Regions from separate parts of the Solibacillus sp. FSL H8-0538 genome, predicted to be linked through region 1. Evidence: riboswitches for the same ligand, from Rfam matches in the RefSeq annotation. Region 1 holds a riboswitch; the other holds the start of a gene.
What was found. A riboswitch is a leader RNA that binds a small molecule or an ion and turns the genes downstream of it on or off. The one in region 1 is predicted to bind cobalamin.
Positions count from the first base shown of each region.

Region 2: linked by a shared signal. The riboswitch ahead of cobJ (precorrin-3B C(17)-methyltransferase) and the one ahead of MHH87_RS02605 (ABC transporter substrate-binding protein) in region 1 are both predicted to bind cobalamin.

Region 1 is NZ_JBBOPI010000001.1:550,160-558,452, reverse strand. Features, by position in the region: gene MHH87_RS02625 ((Fe-S)-binding protein) at 1-812, opposite strand, end outside; gene MHH87_RS02620 (cob(I)yrinic acid a,c-diamide adenosyltransferase) at 1,178-1,738, opposite strand; gene MHH87_RS02615 (adenosylcobinamide amidohydrolase) at 1,910-3,370, opposite strand; gene MHH87_RS02610 (FecCD family ABC transporter permease) at 3,373-4,368, opposite strand; gene MHH87_RS02605 (ABC transporter substrate-binding protein) at 4,361-5,311, opposite strand; cobalamin riboswitch at 5,517-5,699, opposite strand; gene MHH87_RS02600 (amino acid ABC transporter ATP-binding protein) at 5,772-6,527, opposite strand; gene MHH87_RS02595 (amino acid ABC transporter permease) at 6,540-7,250, opposite strand; gene MHH87_RS02590 (amino acid ABC transporter permease) at 7,264-7,974, opposite strand; gene MHH87_RS02585 (transporter substrate-binding domain-containing protein) at 8,045-8,293, opposite strand, start outside.
Region 2 is NZ_JBBOPI010000001.1:138,574-146,866, forward strand. Features, by position in the region: gene cbiB (adenosylcobinamide-phosphate synthase CbiB) at 1-519, opposite strand, end outside; gene MHH87_RS00660 (PLD nuclease N-terminal domain-containing protein) at 788-985, shown strand; gene MHH87_RS00665 (ABC transporter ATP-binding protein) at 982-1,884, shown strand; gene MHH87_RS00670 (ABC transporter permease) at 1,871-2,653, shown strand; gene MHH87_RS00675 (energy-coupling factor ABC transporter ATP-binding protein) at 2,766-3,611, opposite strand; gene cbiQ (cobalt ECF transporter T component CbiQ) at 3,623-4,402, opposite strand; gene MHH87_RS00685 (energy-coupling factor ABC transporter substrate-binding protein) at 4,409-4,693, opposite strand; gene MHH87_RS00690 (energy-coupling factor ABC transporter permease) at 4,696-5,439, opposite strand; cobalamin riboswitch at 5,560-5,740, opposite strand; cobalamin riboswitch at 5,941-6,119, shown strand; gene cobJ (precorrin-3B C(17)-methyltransferase) at 6,267-7,901, shown strand; gene cobK (precorrin-6A reductase) at 7,913-8,293, shown strand, end outside.

The DNA.
Region 1 (8,293 bases):
TGAATTTTGCCTACCCCTAGTGCTGGCATATCCGCTTCGTCTTCTGCCTCTTCAAGTGCAGTAAAGTCGATTGGACGTAGTGTTCCTTTGCGATCTAAACGGTTGAATGCTACGTTGACAATACTTGCGATTAAGTGGAAATGCTTTGATTGTGGTACGTAAACTAAGAATGTTAAAAGGATTAATAAATGCACCCACCACATCATGTAGAAAACAACAGTTGCGGCAGTTGGCGTTAGGAAGCCAAAAATAGCAGCGATACTCGATGCTACTGGCTCCGAACCAGTAAAGCCATGTCCATGCCAGATTAGACCCATACCGTTTCCGATTAATGTTGAAACCATTAAACCACCAATAAAGATTAAGACTAAGCCGTTTTTCCAGCCACGTTTTAAGCGAACTAGTTTTTCAACGTAACGTCTGTGGAATGCCCAAACAACCGCTACTAAAATAACTAATGCAACGATTTCTTCAAAGAATGTGAAGAATTCATAAAATGGTCCTAATGGTAAGTGCGATTCAGGTGCAAGCCCTTTCCAAATTAAATCAATCGCCCCTAACTGAACCATTAAGAAACCATAAAAGAACATGACGTGGATTAACCCACTTTTCTTATCCTTCAATAACTTTTTCTGTCCGAAAACTTTTTCGACGATATCGGCAACACGTTCTTGTATTTTCGAATCGAATTCTTCTTTTCTTCCCAGCATAACGAATTCATATCGTGTTTTTAGTAAGTATACAAATAACCCCCCGCCGTACAGTAATACTGCAATGAAAAACACCCAGTTCACAATTAGTAGTGTACTCATCTTTTCTCCCCCTTTGGAAACGTCAATTCTTGCAATTCTCTTTGAATGAACTCTGTTTCTCTGCATTCATTGCAAGTGAATATAAACATCCTATAAATAAGCTATCTTTCCATATTAATATATATTGTAAATATGAATGAGCATTCAGTCAACAGTATTTATTGTTAATTCAGAAAATTTTAACTTGCAACAGCGCTTTCTTATATATCGCTATATAAAATTTTCAGATAAAAATAGCCCGTTCCAAAAAAGGTGAGATGAATTCCTTTATTATGTTGTTATTAAAGTAATAGTTTTTTACCCATTAGAAAGGGCTAGGTAAAAGTGAACATCACTTCTGCCTAGCCCTTTGTTATTGTGGAAGCTTATTTAAATACATTTGCACTGCGTTCATATTCTACATCTGCAACTTTCAAGCGGAAATTTACTACGCGTGCTGCAGCGAATAAATAATCCGATAAACGATTTAAATATTTTTGTACTACTACTGGTAAATCCTCTTCAGACTTCATTAAAGTTACCGTTTTACGTTCTGCACGGCGCGCAATTGTACGGGCGATATGCAATGTTGCAGCAGCAGGTGACCCGCCAGGTAAAATGAATTTTTGCAGGGGTGGTGCCTCATCTGACAGCACATCAATACGCTGCTCAAGTACGTCAATCGGCGCTTCCGTTAATTTGTATTTGCGTTCCTTCATCACATTGGCTAAATCGCCGCCGCCATCAAATAATTCATGTTGAATCGTCACTAAATCTTTTATTACGTCTGCAAAAATAGTTTGGTCTAACTCAGTAATTGCCTTGCCAATAAATGAATTTAATTCATCAATTGTCCCGTAAGCCTCTACTCGTAAATGGTCTTTGTCTACACGTCCACCAATAATGCTCGTTTTTCCCGTATCGCCCGTTTTCGTATAAAGTTTCATGTACATCATCCTTTTCTATCTATTTTTTAGGCTCTACACCAAAATCTGTACGTGATAGCACATTCCACTCCAGGCGGACGCTTTCCGTTCCATGTGCTAATAAAGTAGTACACTTTCTTTTCTAGTAAAGCACATGATTTGGTAAAGACCAATTTTTTAAATCAGTTATATTTATTTATTCGCCTTATAATTTTGTATTGCCTGTACCGTCGTTTCAAAAACACCTCGGCCGATTAACTTTCCAATTTCAGTAATAGGACCTGCATATGGCATTTCCTCACCACTTTGCGTTGCTGCAACGAGTAAACTATCCGTCGCTGTTCCGGTTGCAATTGTGCCAGTATGGGGATCTTGAATCTTTTCCTGTAAAAGCGCCTTTGTTTTCGCTTCGGTGGCAGTAATCATCGCCTGGAAAAACGCTTCATCGGACAGTTTCCCATTTATGATCACCCACGTATTAATCGTACCAATATAAGCTTCATCATTGCGCTCAAACGTCCGAGTCACATCCACTCCGTTGCCAACGCCAGCTGTTACCATAACAACAATCTCACAGCTATGCCCTTTAAATGTTCCAAGAGCAACAGTCTCTGTTGAAACAGCTGTCATCATTACAACTGTATTCGTCGGTGCAAAATTGCGTGCCTTTAAAAAGTCTAATGTCTCCTCTTTAACATGCTCAATATTATAGTATGGTGAAATGGAACGATTTATAATATTTTCATACCAGCCCATGCCTGCATTATGTACAGCTGACGATACAACCTTTAAAGGTGCGTCGGCAAGTAATTGAATATAATCTTTGGTTATAATAAAGTCTTCTTTTGTAATATGAGCGAATTTTCGCTGCTGCTCACTCGCTGGGAGTATTGTAATTTGAGGCTTTGGCATTTCCGGATGTGGATATGTAGCAACACGTGCATCATATACGGAGGCAATTTGTTCCTGCAAAATCACTTCATGTGGCATGCCGAACGCCTTCACTTGCCCATTTTCCATTAACAAAAGCTCATCACAGTACAGAGAAGCTAAATTTATGTCGTGAAATATAGACACGACCGTTAAGCCACATTCTACTACTTCTTTACGAATCATATCGAGAATTTGCTTTTGATGGGCAATATCTAAATGATTCGTTGGCTCATCTAATAATAATATAGAGGAATTTTGCGCTAGCGCCTGTGCAATAAACACGCGCTGCTGCTCGCCTCCCGACAAAAACTCTAAAAACGTATGTTCATATTTTGTTACACCCGTTTGTTCCATTGCCGTTTGTACAGCCTGCTCATCCTGTTCGGACCACGTTGAGAAAAAGCCTGTTTGATGAGGATAACGCCCAAGAGATACCGCGTCACGTACAGAGTTTGAAAATGTATTCGCATGGAGCTGTGGTAAAACTGCCATCTTCTTCGCAAGCTGCTTTACTGAATAGCTTTGCATTTCTTGCCCATCAATGAAGACATTGCCTGTCGTTGGTGTAATAATGCCACTCACAATTTTTAGTAGCGTTGATTTCCCACTACCATTTGGCCCTAATATACCGAGCACTTTCCCTTTTCCGACTTCAAACGAAACATTGTGTATGATTGGGGTTGAGCTATAGCCACCTGAAATATTTTGTACCTTTAGCAATGTTAGCCCCCCTTTGTACGCTGTTTAAAAAAGATATAAGCAAATACGGGAGCCCCGATAAATGCTGTAATAACACCAATTGGTAACTCAGTTGGTGCAATAATTGTACGTGATACTAAATCACAAATGACGAGTAAACTCGCTCCATTGAGTAACGACAGCAGTAATAAATGTCGATGATCCGCACCACAAATCATACGTACCATATGAGGAACAACTAAGCCGACGAAGCCGATTGTTCCCGATACAGCAACGGAAGCTCCTGTCAGCATCGAGCCACCTGCTAAGATCATATATTTACTCCGTTTAACGTTAACACCTAAATACTGTGCACGTTCCTCACCGTAAACCATCGCATTTAATTCACGACGATTAAACCAAATAATAATCGTCCCAATAATGACGAACGGTAAAATCATTTTCACATATGGCCAGCCGCGCATCGACACGCTTCCAAGTAACCAGCCTATAATTTCCCGCAGTTGCTCACCTGTTAATGCGACCATGAGCGAAATACACGACCCTAAAAATGAACTAAAAATGATCCCCGTTAAAATTAGCGTTTCCATTTTCATCGTACGATCCACTACACGCGCAAAGCTCATCACACAAACAATCGTTAAAACAGCTCCAATCATGCTGAAAACTGGTAAAGTAAAGGTGCCTAAAATCGGTATTGAAATACCAAAAAAGATTGTTGTGACCGCTCCAACTGATGCACCTGATGAAATCCCTAATGTATATGGATCAGCGAGTGGGTTTTTTAATAATCCTTGGAATGCTGCTCCTGCAATCGCAAGTGATGCGCCGACTAATACGGATAGTACGACTCGCGGCATACGGATTTTCCATAAAATACTGTAGGCAACCGGATCTGTTTCCTTATCCCATAACGTTGAGAGCGGAACATCAACCGACCCAAATGAAATTCCAAACCAGATGCTCATCAGCAATACAGCAAGGGAGCAACTATACGAGATGAAATACTTTTTATTCACCGAAAGCCTCTGGGTAAACTGCCTTCGCAATCGATTCGACACCTTCAGCTAAACGTGGACCTTGTCTGCTTGTTGTATCACCATCAACTAATATAACCTTCCCGTTTTTTACCGCATCCATTATCGCATAGGCTTCATTTGTGTTAATTGATTCAATATCATTTTCATATGTCACAATAATTGTATTTGGGTTACTTGCAACAAATTGCTCTGAGCTATACATCGGCCAACCGTCTGTCTCCACTGCATTTTTAACACCGATTATTTGTAGCATTTCATCGATAAACGTACCTGTACCCGCCGCATAAATATCCGGGTCTGTCCCTACTACAACAAACACTGATTTAGCTTCTAGCCCAGCTACCTTCTCTTCAATATTTGTCAGCTTTGTTTTAATATCCGCAATAATTTTTGTCGCTTCCTGTGACTTACCTGTTAATAAACCGATTTGCTCAATCGTTTCATATGTTTCATCAAAATCAACAGCATCTTTCACTACAAATACTTTTACACCTGCTGCTTCAAGCTGTGCAATCCCTTCACCCATTACATATAAACCTGATTCATGCGCGAACACGATGTCTGGTTGCAATGCAATAATTTGCTCTAAATTAAATTCTATACCACCAACGCGCTCTTTCTCTGTAACTGCCTCTGGAAAATTATCATAGTCATTCACACCAATAATTTGTTCATCTAATCCTAAACTAAATAAAATTTCTGTATTCGACGGGATTAACGAAATAATTTTCTTTGGTGCTTGTTCAATCGTTATGTCGGTCCCTTGTGCATCAGTTACAGTTACTGGGAATGCTTGCGCTACATCTTCTATTTCAGATGTTTCTTCAACTTGCAAGGAATCTTCTGCTGTATCACCGCTACATCCAACTAACATCAATACCGCTAATATTGCGCTTAACCCTAATTGCCAAAACTTCTTCATCGTAATTCCTCCTAATTTTTGCCGCAATAGAATGACCACATCTCACTCCAAAATAAGACGAGATGGTGTCTTTTGTTATATGGTTAAAAAAAGTCATACTTACTTAACCACAAAAAAAAGCCTCTCCATGGACAGAGAGACTGAGACTAGCTAATAATCGCGCAAAAAAACACTGTTAAAAGCCATCTTCCTATCCGCGTAGGTCCAACTGGTGTACGTAAAGGCAGGTCTCCTGGCTTATGCATCAAGCATTTACTGCGCCTTCCCTTTACAGTGGCATTGTACAGTAAACTAGCATTTACAGTGGCGGGACCGCATCGGAATTGCACCGACTTCCCTTTTACTTCCTACCACCGCAGCGGCAAGAACCTTTACTTTGATTATCCAATTATGTAACAGTATTTATTATAGCGGAAATCAGAAAAAAGTGTACGTATAATCCGCAAGAGTTTTCTGACAATTAAATTTGGTAATCAAATTCTTCTGGTAAAACACGTCGTAGGAATTGTTTTGTACGATCTTCTTTCGGCTTCACAAAAATTTCATGTGGTGAGCCTTCTTCTATTATGTTCCCGCCATCCATAAAGATGATGCGATTTGCTACATCACGCGCAAAGGACATTTCATGCGTCACGACTAGCATTGTCGTTCCTTCTTTGGCAATATCCTTCATGACACCTAACACTTCCCCAACAAGCTCCGGATCCAACGCCGATGTTGGTTCATCAAATAAAATAATGTCAGGATTCAACGCAACTGCGCGCGCAATCCCAACACGTTGCTGCTGCCCACCTGAAAGCTGACTTGGATACGAATCGTATTTTTCCGAAAGTCCTACTTTATTTAATGCTTCACGCGAAATTTTATACGCCTCTTCTTTGTTCATGCCGCGTCCAATAATTAGCCCTTCTGCCACATTATCAAGTGCGGTTTTATTATTAAATAAATTATAGTTTTGGAATACGAAAGCGGTTTTTTTGCGAATCGCAAGCACATCTTTCTTGGACGCATCATTCAAATTGACGTGAATCTCACCGAAATTTGCTGTTCCTTCATCTGCGCGTTCTAAAAAGTTGATGCAGCGGAGAAGCGTTGTTTTGCCTGAACCACTCGGCCCTAAAATCACGACGACATCTCCTTGATCAATCGTTAAATCTACACCCTTTAAAATTTCGTTTTTCCCAAATGATTTATGGATGTTTTTAATTTCTAACATTTGACTTCCTCCTTATGCACCTACATATTTATAACGACTCAAACGTTTTTCGTACCACTTAAATAAATATTCAACCGTCATACACACAATTAAGTACACAATAAAAATATCAATATATGCCTCTAAATAATTGTAACCAAAGTTTGCCGCTACTTTTGCTTTCAATGTGATTTCCTGCAATGAAATCGCGTATCCAAGTGACGTCGCTTTGATTAAATTTATTGTCGCTGTACATAAATTCGGCATCGCAGCTACGAGTGCTTGAGGGATAATGATGCGGCGGTACGCTTGTGGTGTCGTTAAACCAACAGAATGCGCCGCCTCTAGCTGGCCTTTATGTACCGTTTGTAAGGCAGAACGGAATACTTCGATTAAGACCGCTGCTGTATTGAACGAGAAAATAATAAACGCATACCAAAGCGGATTAATATCATAAATCGCATAGTCAATATTATATTTCTTGAAAATGCCATCTAAAATTAACGGTATACTTGCATACAGCACGAAAATTTGAATAATAACCGGTGTCCCACGAACAAAGGAAATATATATTTTTGTAAAGAAATTCAGTACCGGTATTTCATGAATTCGTGTCAGTGCTAATAAAAATCCAAGTGGTACAGCAAAAGCCATTGCCACAACTGTTACAAGGAGCGCAACAGGTACACCACTTAATGCAACAAAAAATGTATTGACTAAAAAATCCCAGTTTATAAAATTCATGTTGTGCGCCTCCTTAAGTTGTTTTTAATGGCTGCTTCCCCTTACTAAATGCTTTCTCCAGTAAAGCGAAAATTTTCTCAATTGTAATCGATAAAATCCAGTAGATCACAGCGAGTGCAATATAAATTTCTAAAGTATGTGTGCCATAATTATTTGCAATAATCAAGTTTGCTTTGCCGACGATATCAATAAATCCGATCGTATATGCAAGTGCTCCTTCTTGCAGCACCGAAATAAGTCCGTTACCAAAGTTCGGTAAGGCTACGACAAAGGCTTGCGGGAAAATAATTCGGCGATACGCTTGAAAGGGAGTTAATCCAACACTTACTGCCGCTTCAAACTGCCCTTTATCAATGGCCATATAGGATGAACGAATGACTTCAGACATCATTGCCGCAAACTGTAAGCTAAACGTAATGACAACGAAAACGCCTGTCGATACACTTTGCAGGTCTATACCGAATAGATTTTCAGAAAAGGCTGGAATGCCGTAATACACAAGAAATAATAAGACGATGGATGGCGTACAACGCATGATCGTTGTATAGCCATTCGCTAAAAACTGAAGAACTCTACTTTTACTAAGCTTCGCCGCAGCTAATAGTAAGCCTAAGAACGAACCAAAGATGACCGAAAAGGCTGCAATGTATAATGTCACCCATAAATATGGAATTAACGTTGGCAATGCAGACGAAATATACGATAAATCAAAATATTTTTCCACTCGCTACCCCACCACTCTCCACTGTATTTAAAAAGCTGCTTGAGCGCAATGACTCAAACAGCTCGCTTTGTTAACGGTTTACTGACTCTAGCACTTCAAATAAGTCTTTCCCGTAAAATTCTAAACTTAGCTTAGATAATGCATCAGTTTCTTTAATTTCAGCAATTGCTTTATCATAAGCATCTGCAAATTGTTGTTCTTTTTTATTGAATAATGGCCATGTTTTAATAACCGCAAATTCGTTATAAACGACTTCATCTTTTAAGTTGTAGTAGGGGCCACCTTCTGTTAATACTTGCCCTGTGAAACTACCTTCAAT
Region 2 (8,293 bases), 410 kb from region 1:
CGCTTTATAAACCCATAACCCAGTAGCGCCGAACAGTAGCGCATAAAAAATAGGTGCGGTCACACCATCACTTGTATTTTCTGATACCGTTTCGACAACGCCCCGTACAATTTCAGGTTCGTTTAAATGAGACGTATCACGACCAACAATCCAGCTGAGCTTATTACGCGCCTCATTGATATCGCCGTTAACTAGTGGTCGGTATACAAGTAGGGCAGCTTGTTGTAAGCTCTTTTGTGCAAGTCCCATTGCAATAAGTAGTATTTCCACAATGATCCCAAAGAGGGTATGAACTTCATAAGCACTGAAGACAATCCCAAAAACAATGGTAAATACAGCCCCTATGGTAAGAACGGCAGTCAGTACACCTTTTGCGAAGCGAGCCCGTCCGTGGTTCAGTCGATTTGTTAAATACTGAATCCACTGTCCAATGAAGCGTACTGGATGTGGCCATTTTGGTGGATCACCAACAAGCCAATCAATAAGTTGTGCCAGTAAAATGATTATAAAAGTAGGCATTGTTCATACTCCTTTTTAATTGTGCATAAAGCGAGATAATATGTATGATTTTCAGACTGTGTCTGAGTATGCATTGTTTAGCGCTCTTTCTGAATAAACTGTGTTAAGTGTATCACGTTTTTTAGTCAATTTTGGTGTCTTAACGAATTGAGCCTGGATGGGATTAAAGAGTTGAATCAAGTGCATTTTATTTTTCATTACTAATGAAAATGAAACAATTTGGAAGTTCAATCGTAAGTAAATTAAAATGAAATTAGAGGTGAGTGAAATGACAGTTGAAGAAATTCCATGGGCACTTGTGGCACCACTAATCGGACTTCAAGTTATTTTAGCTGTTGTGGCGATTATAGATATTGCACGCAGCTATGCGACAAACGGACCGAAATGGTTGTGGGTGCTCATTTCAATATTTACCGGCATTATCGGACCCATTTTATACTTTATTATTGGACGTAAAAATCAATGACGTGTATTACGGTGAGTAATTTAACGAAAATCTTTGGTCCGCAAACCGTTGTGCAGGATGTCTCGTTTACGCTTGAAAAAAATACAGCTACCGCACTAATTGGTCCAAATGGTGCGGGGAAGACGACGACGCTCTCTATGCTAACGGGACTACTCGAACCAACGAGCGGTATTATTCGGATGGACGGTGTAAGAGATATTCGCGCGGAAATTGGGTTTCTTCCGCAATATCCACAATATTTTTCATGGCTATCCGCGCTAGAATATACCGAAATGGTGGCACAACTCAGTACTATGCCGAAGCGAGATGCAAAGAGAGTAGCACAAAAAATGCTTGAGTTTGTTGGTTTAGGCGATGCGTTAAACAAAAAGACAGCAATCTTTTCTGGTGGAATGAAACAACGGCTTGGGATTGCACAGGCACTTGTCCATCAACCGAAGTTGTTACTACTAGATGAACCGGTTTCAGCGTTAGATCCAGTTGGTCGCCGCGAGATTATGAATCTATTAAAAGAAATTCAGCAAGACACGACGATTTTGTATTCGACGCATATTTTAAATGATGCAGAGGAAATGACCGACCAAGTGCTATTTTTGCGAAATGGTATTCTAGTGGAACAAGGGTCGCTCAGTGATGTACGTGAACGTTTTGATGAGCCGCGCTACAAGGTGCAATTTAGTTCCAGCGAAGAAGCGTTACAATTTGCAAGTCAGTCGGAACTGTCGGCAATTGCTGAGGGTGCTGCTGTCTATGTAGAAATTCGTGACGATAATCCAACGATGCAACAGCTACTCGCGCGTTTGGCAGCCTCTCCGTTTATGGTTATACAGGTGGAACGCGTAACAGCAAGCTTGGAAGAAATCTTTTTGAAGGTGGCGGGTCAGCATGAATCAGTTTAATGTGTTTTTACGAAAAGAATGGCGTGAAAGCTGGCGTAGCTTTAAATTCATTTGGATTCCGCTCGTGTTCATTATGCTTGGTGTGAGTGATCCAATCCTAAACTATTTTATGGATGATATTATGCAGTCGGTCGGCAATATGCCAGAAGGGTTTTCCATGACAATGCCGGAATTTCAACCTGTAGATCTATTACTTGCGTCTACAGGCCAGTTTCAGTCTATTGGGTTAATTATTTTAATTGCAGTGTTTGCTGGTTCTGTTAGCCGCGAACGCCAAAATGGCACGGCAACACTGTTGTATGTACGCCCTATTTCATTTCGTGCACTGTTTTTAAGTAAATGGACTGTCGCAAGTTTAGTTGCCATTAGTAGTGCGATGGCCGGATATACCGGAAGCATGTACTATACAGCAATATTATATGGCACCGTAAACTGGTCGAAGTTTGCAGCAATGCTTGGGACGTATTTTGTTTGGTTAGTATTCGTTATGGCCGTAACACTTGCTATGAGTGCGGTATTTAAAACAATTATTGCCGCCACACTCTCAATTGTTATCGTTCCAATAGGCCTCATCATGGATTCGTTAATTGGTAGCTTTTGGACGGTGACACCTTGGAAATTACCAGGTTACGGCGTGTTGCTACTGACGGATTCCGTTTCCATGACGGATTATTGGTGGTGCTTTGGTCTGACGCTAGCACTAACAATATTATTTATTGTACTAGGTATGTATTTCAGTAAACGCAATGCTAGTACGGTAAAAGTATAATCGATGCCTGGATTAAGTTAGTTTAATTGTCTTTAGAATTTATTACTGTTAAACAATAAATTAAAGCCCTCCGTTATAAGAAGGGGTTATCTTCCAATACAAAGTGGATAATTTATAAGATGTTCAATTTTTGAAATTGCGTAATCAATTCGTTTTTCGTTTTAGGGTATTCATGTTGCGACAATGAATATCCTTTTTTTAGTAGAAGATTCGCTATTTCAAATAGCAAAGGCTTGTCTAGATGTGCGCTGGCAAGTAGGTCGTCGTTGTTGAATAATCCTTGCGCATCACCAAAATAAGCAATTTGACCTTCATCAAACACGATAAATAAATCCGCCCATTCATATGCGAGCTGAATATCATGCGTCGAGAGCAGGAACGTGCGCTCATTATTTTCGAGCTGGCGTAAATAGCCAAGCATTTGGGTTGTAAAATAGTTATCCAACCCCCCAGTAGGCTCATCTAATAATAAAAGATTTGGCTCCATCGCGTACACTCCGGCAATAGATACCCGTTTTTTTTGCCCACCACTTAAAAAATGAATCGGACGATACTGCAATGGTTCAAGCTGTGTTAACGCAATCGCTTTTGCCGTTGTTTCTTCTACTTTTTCGTAAGACCAGCCTAAATTACTCGGTCCAATGGCGATGTCCTGCTTTACAGTGCCTGCAAAAAGTTGATTGTCGGCATTTTGGAAGACAATGCCAATTTGCTGCCTTAATGCTTTTAATGCTTTTTTTGAATATTGTACTTTTTCGTTTTGAAAAAGCAGTTGGCCAGAAGTTGGTTTGATCAGTCCCATCAACAGTTGAAAAAAGGTCGATTTGCCAGAGCCATTTTTACCAACGACCGCAATTTTCGCATTTTGTGGAATGGTAATCGTAATATTTTGAATGGCTTTTGTGCCGTCTGGATACGCATAGCTCACATTTTGCAAGCAGAAATAAGGTTGGTTCATGTCGTTTTCTCCTATAAAGTGGCGATGTACAAAAGAACGAATACATAACAAAGCATGTAGAGCCAATTGTATAGATTCAATATTTTTTGCTCATCGAAATAAATCGGGACTTCATATTGATTGCCGCAACGTGCCTCGATTGCTATCGATAAAGCATGGCTGCGGTAAAGGACATCTTGAAATAGAGACGTCACTAAAATCGCCAATGATTGAAACGATTTTTTCAACGAATGGTACCCGAGGCGCGCATTTTGAGCAATATAAATTTGGTGCGCACTGTTTAAAAAAATAAAAATAAACTGATAAGTAAGTTCAATGAGTTCAATCAGTAAAATGGGAACACGGCATTTTCTAAGGACGGTGCAAATCTCATTAATAGATGTTGTTAATATTAGGAAATACAAACAGCTAATAGAACCAATCGCCGTAATGATTAAGTGTACGGCAGTGTCTAAACTAGAGTGAGAAATAAAAATATTAAAATAAAAAATGTCGGTATACCAGATGATGGTTGTCAGTTGCCCAATATCCGTTGTGAAGGAAAATAAAACACTAACGGCGCTCGTTGTAATAAAAAAAATGGGCGTTACTAATAATTTGCAATAATACTGTACCGGAATTTTTGCTGCGAAAATGATCATACCACTCATGGAAAAAAATATAAACGTTGTCACGAGTGGCTGCTTAACTAGTAATAGAACGAGTAGTGAACTAAGTGCAAATATCATTTTTTCTAAAGGGTGTACATTTCTGAGTTGATTAATATAAGCATATTTGTCGATTAACAGCATACAAATTTACTCATTTCTTTGCTTTTGGTAACGCCCTCGCATGAGACCGATAAAGTAGCCGATAAATCCAGCCCCAATGGCAGCTTGCAATACAAATAATAAGCTTTCAATTTCACCACTTGGCGGTTCCCAAAATGATTCAAACCAAGGTTCATAGGAAGTATTAATTTCAGTAATTGCTACCTCTGCCTCCCCGTCAGCTCCCCCAAACTCTGCATCCTTTTGAATAAACAAAGGAATAATGGCTAACAACACAACAATCGCTAATAACAATAAATTTTTCTTTAGCATATTTAAGCCTCCTTTATTTTAAAAATTTTTAACATCGTTAATTCACGTACATTGTATTTTTGTAAGAAATTCATAATCATAACCGTTAATAAACCTTCGCTCACAGCTAAAGGAATTTGTGTTAATGCGAAAATACCACTAAATTTCGTAAATGATTGCCAAAAACCGCCTACTTCTGATGGGAATGCTAGTGCTAGCTGGAATGAAGTTACAACATATGTACCAAGATCACCTAACATTGCAGCTAAAAATATGGCGATAGAGAATGAAAAGCCTAATTTACTTGCTAATTTATAGACACCATATACAATCATTGGACCCGCAATGGCCATTGAGAAAACATTGGCACCTAAAGTAGTTAAACCACCATGCGCTAATAGTAATGATTGGAATAGTAATACGATTGATCCGATGACGCTCATCGCAAGTGGGCCGAATAGCATCGTTCCTAAGCCAACCCCAGTTGGATGTGAACAGCTCCCTGTAACAGAAGGGATTTTTAATGCAGACAAGACGAATGCAAATGCGCCGGATAATCCAAGCAACATTTTTGTTTCAGGATGTTCTGTGATTGTTTTTCGAATAGAACGTAGACCTAAAATAAAGAAAGGTAGCGAAATTAATGACCAAAAAATGGCCCATTGTAACGGCAAGAATCCTTCCATAATGTGCATTGCGTATGCTTGTTTAGGAATAAATAGTAGTGCAATTGAAAAATAACTCAGTTTCCAAAATTGGTTTTTCATGTGCTTCCTCCTTTTTTGACGACAAAAAGTGCGCAAAAAAGCACTTTCGCTGTGGAGGGAAAGTGCATGAGAAAAAAGCTTAAAATAGCCTTTTTTCCACACCTATCCTCGTAGGTTGAAATGTTCGTAAGTCTGTTGGCAGGTCTCCTGGCTCATCATCAACACGCCTCACACCTTCCCGTTTTAAAAACAGTGGTATTTTGTGAGTTGCTCCGATTAACAGTGGCGGGACCGCGACGGATTTGCACCGTACTTCCCTTTTAAGCTAAGTTACATTAGCACCAAAAAACGATTCAATTGTCATCTTCGGCAATTAGTGTACCACCATAAAAAAAATTTGGCTATTATATTTTTTAGAACATTGAGATTTCTATGTATTTGTAATTTTAGCACGTAAAACAAAGAATTAAATTGTACTGCATACGGAAATAAAATCTTTTTATTAATGAATAGTTGTGGTATTTTAAAATAAGCATTAAATTCAGAAAACAATAAAAATATAATATAGCGAAATTATTAAGTGCTCGAAAAATTCGAGGTAAAAGGGAAACTAGTAGAATTCTAGTACAGCCCCCGCTACTGTAATAGCTGATGAAATCATGAGACCACCATGTATTTGGGAAGGTGTGAGAGTAAGGTGAAGCTTAAGTCAGGAAACCTGCTTAGTAATGTTGTGAAAATTTTTCGGAGGGAGAAATTTAGGCAAAGTAGTATACGATCATGTACTACTGTTTTTGTAGTGCTTTTTTTAATAAATGAGCTGCAAGCCTTTACTCTCTTTTTGAGAGTAAAGGCTTTTTTATTGCGTATTTTTAGGGGGAACAACAGTGCAAAAGGGGAAAATTTTCGTAGTCGGTTTTGGACCTGGAGACTATGAGCATATTACGAAACGAGCAGTAGATGCGTTAAAGCAAAGTGATTTTATTATTGGTTATAAAACGTACGTGGAATTAATAGAGCATCTTGTTACCGCTAAATCGATTGTTAGTACAGGGATGACAGAGGAAGTATCGCGTGCACAAGAAGCAGTAAGGCAGGCGGAGGCAGGAAATATTGTGTCGGTTATTTCAAGTGGCGATGCCGGCGTTTATGGAATGGCAGGGCTTGTGTATGAAGTACTTATTGAGCTTGGTTGGACGGAGAAGGATGGCATCGCGGTAGAAGTAGTACCAGGAATTTCAGCGATTAACTCTTGTGCAAGCTTACTCGGCGCACCAGTTATGCATGACTCTTGTACGATCAGCTTAAGCGACCATTTAACACCGTGGAAAATTATTGAGAAACGTATTGAAGCGGCGGCAATGGCGGATTTTGTGATTGCTTTTTATAATCCGAAAAGCGGTCGACGTACACGCCAAATTGTTGAAGCACAGCGAATTTTATTGGAATATCGTTCGCCTGCAACACCAGTCGGGCTAGTGAAAAGTGCCTACCGAGAGCGTCAAGAAATTGTAATGACGACGCTTGCAGAAATGTTAAATCATGATATTGGGATGTTAACGACAGTTGTTGTTGGGAATTCATCCACATTTTTCTACGATAATAAGATGATTACACCACGTGGCTATCAACGTAAATATACACTTGGTGAAGAAAAGCAACCCCTTCGTCCACATCAACGCTTGAAAAAAGAAGCGGAACCATGGGCAATGGATCAGGAAACGGGGGAAGCCGCGAGTGGATATGAGCAAATTTCCGTGCAAAAAATAAAAAAGCCAAAGAAATCATCGCTTGAGATGGCATCACTAGCACTTTCACTTGTGACAAAAAAGCCCATAACGTCGTCTAAAACGTATATTCAACAAAGCATTGAATCCATTTTTGAAGTGGCAGTTAGTCCAGGGGTAGCTAATAAATTTTTCACATCTGAGCAAATGCGTACACTCGCAGACATTGTAGGCGAGAACGGGACGATGGAATATACGCCTGAGCATCAAATTCATTTGAAAATTCCAACGGATGATCCACAAGCGATTGTGGATGCGCTTCGCCAGGTTGAATTTTTAGTCGCTCCAATTGGCGATGTAGTGAATATAAAGGCATGTGATTTTTGTTATGGGGAAAAGGCCGAGTCGATTCCTTATGCGGAGCAACTACAGGAGCAACTTGGTGGACTGAATTTACCTAAGCAATTACATATTGGCTTCAACGGTTGTGGTATGGCTTGTTACCGTGCAGTTTTTGATGATATTGGAATTGTCTATCGAAAAAGTAAATTTGATATTTTTCTTGGCGCGAAGCCCGTTGGACGGACAGCGCATGCAGCACAGCCGGTTGTAGAAGGATTAGAGCCGGAGCAGCTTGTATCCCTAATAACAGAAATTATTAATGAATATAAAGCAAACGCACATCCAAATGAAAGATTGTTCAAATACTTCAAGCGTGTGAAAAAGATTTTGAACTTCGACTATCAAGATATGATGACAAAAATTAAAGTCGAGCCGGCCCCGTGTGGTGATTAGGAGGAGCTTTCATGATTTTATTTTTAGCGGGCACGAGTGATGCGCGTGCATTAGCGGTTCAATTACAAAGTAAAGGGTACGAGTTACTCGCAACAGTCGTAACAGAATCAGCAGCAACGAGCTTGCAAGAAGCGGGTATTGCGCATCGAATTGGTCGCTTATCCGCAGAGGAAATGCAGGAGCTAGCAATAAGTATCGGTTGCAAGTGCATTGTAGATGCGAGTCACCCATTTGCGGAGGAAGCATCGAAGCAAGCAATGGTAGCTGCAAAAGAAGTAGGCATTCCCTATATTCGTTATGAGCGTCAGCAACAGAAACATGTACATCCACTTATTACAGAAGTGGATAGCTATGAGGCAGCTGCAAATCTTGCGTTGCAAAAAGGTGGCACG